Regions from separate parts of the Providencia sp. Marseille-Q8014 genome, predicted to be linked through region 2. Evidence: predicted binding sites of a transcription regulator. Region 2 holds the regulator's gene; the other holds the start of a gene.
What was found. Region 2 encodes sigma-54, which starts transcription at its own class of promoters, with help from an activator protein. Its sites were predicted from a motif close to GTTGGCACANNTTTCGCTNT; they were not measured.
Positions count from the first base shown of each region.

Region 1 (3,217 bases), 3.2 Mb from region 2:
AATTCAATGTAGGCGTCGATAGCGTCATTAGTGAAGACACCACCACGCGTTAAGAATTCGCGATTTTTATCTAATTCATTCAGCGCTTCTTCTAATGAACCCGCAACCGTTGGGATCTCTTTCGCTTCTTCTGGTGGCAAGTCATACAAGTTTTTATCCATTGCATCACCTGGGTGGATCTTGTTGATGATGCCATCAAGACCCGCCATTAGCTGGGCAGCAAACGCCAAATAAGGGTTAGCAGCAGGGTCTGGGAAACGAACTTCAATACGGCGCGCTTTGGTGCTAGCAACAACAGGAATACGGATAGATGCTGAGCGGTTACGTGCTGAGTAAGCCAACATAACGGGTGCTTCAAACCCAGGAACCAAACGTTTATAGGAGTTGGTTGTTGGGTTAGTGAAGGCATTCAACGCACGAGCGTGTTTGATAATACCGCCAATGTAGTAAAGCGCCATTTCAGATAACCCGCCGTACTTATCGCCTGCAAATAGGTTGATACCATCTTTTGACAGTGACATATGACAGTGCATACCTGAACCGTTATCGCCAACTAAAGGTTTTGGCATAAAGGTCGCTGTTTTACCATAAGCATGTGCGACGTTATGCACGACATATTTATAAATCTGAGTTTCATCCGCTTTTTTCGTCATTGTATTAAAGCGACATGCCACTTCGTTTTGTCCAGCAGTAGCGACTTCATGGTGATGCGCTTCAACCACTAAGCCCATTTCTTCCATTGTGGTGCACATTGCAGAACGCAAGTCCTGTGAAGAATCGACAGGCGGAACAGGGAAATAGCCGCCTTTTACGCCTGGACGATGACCTTTGTTACCACCTTCATATTTAGTGCCGGTATTCCATGCCGCTTCAATATCATCGATATGATAGTAGCTGCTGTGCATGCTATTACCAAAACGGATGTCATCAAAGATGAAGAATTCAGGTTCTGGCCCAAATAACACGGTATCCGCGATCCCACTAGAACGTAAAAAATCTTCCGCGCGTTGAGAGATAGAACGAGGGTCACGGTCGTAACCTTGCATGGTACCTGGCTCAAGGATATCGCAACGAATGATCAATGTTGGATCCGCAAAAAATGGGTCAAGCATTGCAGTTGATGGATCTGGCATGAGCACCATGTCAGATTCGTTAATGCCTTTCCAGCCACCAATCGATGAACCGTCAAACATTTTGCCTTCTTCAAAGAAGTCTTCGTTGACTTGATGAGCAGGGATGGTGATGTGCTGCTCTTTACCTTTGGTATCAGTAAAACGCAAATCGATAAATTTTATTTTGTGCTCTTCTATCAGCGATAAAACGTGTTCTGAGGACATCGTCGGCTCTCCTGGTCAGGTCGGTTTTGCAAAATAATCACAGGCAGTTGGATTATTTTTTGCCATTATTTCTGGCTTTTCAGCGTCAGTTAATCAAGGTGTCACTTCTTACATAAAAATATAAGCGAAAAACGTGCCAACTTTTAAAATAGCCTAAATACGGCATATTACAACGTTATGACAAACGGATAAGGAAATAAACAGCAGTAATTGCACTAATATGGTGCAATTTACTTTTTGATTGCACAGATGTAGTGCAATTTGACTAGGATGGGATTTAAATTGACGTAATAAAGTCGATTGATTGGCTATTTAGCCTTGTGCTTGACGTCTAAGCCCAAGGCTGTTCATTTTATAAAAATGGCTAAATAACAACATTATTCATCGACATTGTCAGTCAGTAATGTGTTTACTTGCTCAATTTGCTGTACTGCATCATTAATGATCTGTGCGATTTGGCGTGTTTGGGTTTCATTTAGTTGCTTTAGCACCATTTTATGGCGCAATAATGCTTTGAAACGGTGAACCGCCATTTCGATTTCTTCGGATAAATTACCGCCGTGCTGCATGTCGCGAGCTTTGGCTAATTTACGGAAAATAGTGGCCTCAATCTCTTGATTCGCTTTTAAATGTTCGGCACCTTCCGCGGTAATTTTGAAGCTTTTACGATTACGTTCAATTATTTCTGATTCAAGAAAACCTTGCTCTTCAAGTAATGTTAGCGTTGGGTAAACGACCCCAGGGCTTGGTACATATAAACCACTGGACGCTTCTTGAATATCTTTAATGATTTCATAGCCATAGCTTGGTTTTTTGGCAACTAATGACAGCACCATAATGTGCAAATCACCATGGTCGAATAAACGACGTAATCCACGTCCACGACCTTTATGACGACCTTCGCCATGTCTACGGCCCTTACCATGACAATGACGACCTTCACCATGACCATGATCTTCGCCGTGGCAACATTGATGTCCATGGCCGTCTTCATGGCGTGAATGATAAACATGACGGCAGGTATGAATTCGCATATAATCCTCCTTAATTAGATATATCGAATTAGCTTGAGTTAAATATAAATAGATATATCTAATTGGTCAATTTAGATATATCTAAATCACATTAAAAGGGTCGAAAACTAGATATTGTGCAAAAAAATCTATTTTTTATTCTTTTTTTAGGCGGATAATTAATGGTACAAAGTGTATTATTCTGCTACTTTGTGGTTTTTCAGTACTGATACGGGTTATTTTCTGATATATTCCGCGATTGTTACGCAACTGAATGTTTTTTAGTTAAAAACTTTTTATACAGTGATGGGTTTCACATTTATTCCACTTGTGCGGAAAAACGTGTAAAATAACAGCAAATTAACGTAGAAAGTATGCTTCCTATATCGATTTAGGCGCAATAAAGCATATTCCTTTCCTGTCAATTAAACGGTAAAAATCCTTGTCAATTCAAAACTTAAGAAATATCGCCATCATCGCTCACGTTGACCATGGCAAGACAACACTGGTTGGTAAATTACTACAGCAATCAGGCACGTTCGGTGAACGTGAAACTGTAGATGAGCGTGTTATGGACTCCAATGACTTGGAGAAAGAGCGCGGTATCACCATCCTTGCTAAAAACACCGCGATCAAATGGAATGACTATCGCATTAACATCGTAGATACCCCAGGCCACGCCGACTTCGGTGGTGAAGTTGAACGTGTTATGTCAATGGTTGACAGCGTTCTGCTGGTGGTTGATGCGACTGATGGTCCTATGCCTCAAACGCGTTTCGTTACCCAAAAAGCGTTTGATAATGGCTTAAAACCCATTGTTGTTATCAATAAAGTTGACCGCCCAGGCTCACGTCCTGATTGGGTAGT
Region 1 covers NZ_CBCOPT010000001.1:294,444-297,660, forward strand. The annotation lists gene glnA (glutamate--ammonia ligase) at 1-1,337, opposite strand, end outside; gene ACWPW6_RS01285 (PadR family transcriptional regulator) at 1,715-2,371, opposite strand; gene typA (ribosome-dependent GTPase TypA) at 2,793-3,217, shown strand, end outside.
Region 1: a site for sigma-54 is predicted at 1,459-1,478, ahead of glnA (glutamate--ammonia ligase). Genes of this name have one in related genera too.

Region 2 (3,217 bases):
CGCACGTAAGGCAACGGATTTTCCCGAACCGGAACGGCCGCTGACAATCATCAGCACCATGAGCTAACTCCCTTTTGTTTCTTTTCGATGATCATATGATCTCGATAGTTGAATCGAACTTTTGCTTACTTATTAAAACATCACAGTTTATGTCAGTACAGCTATATAGAAAATATCAAAATTTTATATACATGTAACCCTGTGATGACAAAGTCATTCAATTATAGATTACTCAGTAATAATACTATATAGCTCAGCGTCGCTTTGTGCCGATCTTAGACGCTTACAAAAAGATTTGTCTGCTAATTTTTTGGCGATTAACGATAACGTGTGCAGGTGTGTTTTGCACTGATCGGCAGGCACAAGTAATGCAAAAAGCAGATCGACAGGTTGATTGTCGATGGCATCAAAGGCAATAGGCTCTTCAAGATGCAAAAAAACGCCAACAGCTTGCGTATGTTCACCTTCTGCTAACTTACCGTGAGGAATGGCGATCCCACTACCAATACCTGTTGTTCCGACTTTTTCTCTGGTGAGTAATGCTTCAAATACCGTATTTTCCGGTAATCCCAACTCTGCGGCAGCGAGTTCACTAATAATCTCGAGAGCCCTTTTCTTGCTAGTACAGACAAGGTTATTACGTGTACAGGCTGGTGATAATACGGCGCTTAATTGGATTTCTATATCACTGTTCATTTTATTGTTCGCTTAGGACTACAAAACCAGATAGCGGGGTACGCTATCTGGTTTTAATTATTTATTGGTCATAAATCACTGAGTGATTTCACCATAAATAGACTAGTGTTGTCTCAGTTTTTCTTTATGTTTGGTTAACTGGCGTGACAATTTGTCTACCAGTAGGTCGATTGCTGCGTACATGTCGTTTTCTTCAGCTGACGCATGGAGTTCTGCACCATTCACCTGCACAGTTGCTTCAGCAATCTGCTGAACTTTTTCAACTTTTAAAACGACTTGAATACCATTGATACGATCAAATAATTGCTCCAATTTTTTGATTTTTTTCTCAACAGTTTCACGCAATGCAGGGGTGACTTCGATATTGTGTCCAGTAATCTGAAATTCCATACAATCTTCCTTACTTTGTCAATTAAACCAACTTTTTACGTTGATTTGAGGGCGGAATAGATAACGATTCACGGTACTTAGCGACAGTTCGACGAGCAACCTGAATGCCCTGTTCGGCCAGCATGCTGGTCAATTTACTGTCACTCAATGGTTTTGCTGGATTTTCAGCAGCAACCAGTTTTTTCACTAACGCACGTATTGCCGTTGAGGAAGCTTCTCCTCCAGTATCGGTACTCACGTGGCTAGAGAAAAAATACTTCAATTCAAAAATTCCCCTAGGGCTATGGAGATATTTTTGCGTTGTGACTCTCGATATTGTCGATTCATGCATATCGACCTGATAAGCAATATCAGCCAATATCATGGGTTTCATATATTCATCGCCGAGTTCGAAAAATTCTTGTTGCTGTTCAACAATGCAAGTTGCGACCTTTAACAAGGTCTCATTGCGACTTTCCAAACTCTTAATCAGCCATTTAGCATCCTGCAAATTGCTACGAATATACTGTGAATCACTTTCGCTTACTGAATCTTTTATCAGTGAAGCATAGTGATTGTTAATACTTAGTTTAGGGATGCTATCTGTATTTAATTCAACTTGCCAGTGTCCATTGATTTTTTTCACTAAAACATCAGGAATGACATATTCAGACTCTCCGGTATTGATGGATTGGCCGGGTTTGGGATTCAACGTCAATATCAGATCAATAGCGGTTTTTAGTGCATCTTCTTTTAATCGAGTCAGCTTAGTGAGCTGGCGAAAATCGCGATTTGCCAGTAAATCGATGTGTTGGCGAATAATCGTGCGAGCTTCCTCTAACCCAGGGGTATTTTTCGGATAGAGAGATAGCTGAATGAGTAAACATTCTTTAAGGTCTTGTGCCGCCACTCCAAGGGGATCAAAATGTTGGATTCGTTTTAAAACCGCGCTCACTTCTTCCAAAGTGATATCAGGATTATCAATACCTTCATGGATATCGGTAATTGATGTGGTGAGATAGCCTGAATCATCAATAGAATCAATAATTGCTGTCGCAATAGCACGATCCGTATCGGTAAAAGGAGTTAACTCGGATTGCCACTGCAAATAGTCCTGTAGGGTTTGTGTCGTTTCCCCTTGGTAGACCGGTAATTCATCGAAACTGTAGTCGTTGCTGGTGCCTGAAGGTGTGCCAGCGGTGTAAATCTCATCCCAATTGGCATCCAGTGGGAGCTCATCGGGCATATCACCCTTTTCGAGAGCATCTTTGGTATCGATTTCGCTACTATCAGTGTCGATATCGATGTCATCCAGCGAATCTAATTCATTGGCATTTTCTTCTTGTTCTAGAAGGGGGTTGGTTTCTAGAGCGAGTTGGATTTCTTGTTGTAGCTCAAGTGTAGAGAGCTGCAACAGGCGGATAGCCTGTTGCAGTTGGGGTGTCATTGCAAGTTGCTGACTGATTCTGAGCTGCAAACTTTGCTTCATGAATGGTCTTTTATCTCCATCTCAAAAATATATTTGTCATACAACCAGTGACGGTATCGCTAGCGAATGTTGTTGACCTGCTTTCTGATTTATTAAGACATTCAACAAATCGTGTCTCTGTCACCTAGCGATGCTCGACTTATTTTAGAGTCTATGACTAATAACTTATAGACGGAAGCCTTCCCCTAAATAAACGCGTTTGACTTGTTCATTTTCGAGGATCATCTCAGGTGTTCCGTGTGCTATCAGGTGCCCTTGGCTCACAATATAAGCTCTTTCACAGACATCGAGTGTTTCTCGCACGTTATGGTCGGTGATCAACACGCCCAGACCATAGTCACGTAAATGTTGGATGATTTTTTTGATATCCAATACTGAAATTGGGTCAACACCAGCAAACGGCTCATCTAACAAGATAAATTTCGGATTCGCGGCTAATGCGCGAGCAATTTCAACACGGCGACGTTCCCCACCTGACAACGATTGACCAATACTATCGCGCAAATGGGTGATACTAAACTCTTCCATTAGCTCTTCAGCACGTGTTTTACGTTGGTCTGAATTTAAGTCATGACGTATTTCTAGCACTGCCATCAGGTTATCATAAACGCTCAAGCGGCGAAAAATTGAGGCTTCTTGAGGCAGATAGCCAATACCACGGCG
Region 2 covers NZ_CBCOPT010000001.1:3,516,298-3,519,514, reverse strand. The annotation lists gene rapZ (RNase adapter RapZ) at 1-60, opposite strand, end outside; gene ptsN (PTS IIA-like nitrogen regulatory protein PtsN) at 229-696, opposite strand; gene hpf (ribosome hibernation promoting factor) at 799-1,086, opposite strand; gene rpoN (RNA polymerase factor sigma-54) at 1,109-2,554, opposite strand; gene lptB (LPS export ABC transporter ATP-binding protein) at 2,720-3,217, opposite strand, start outside.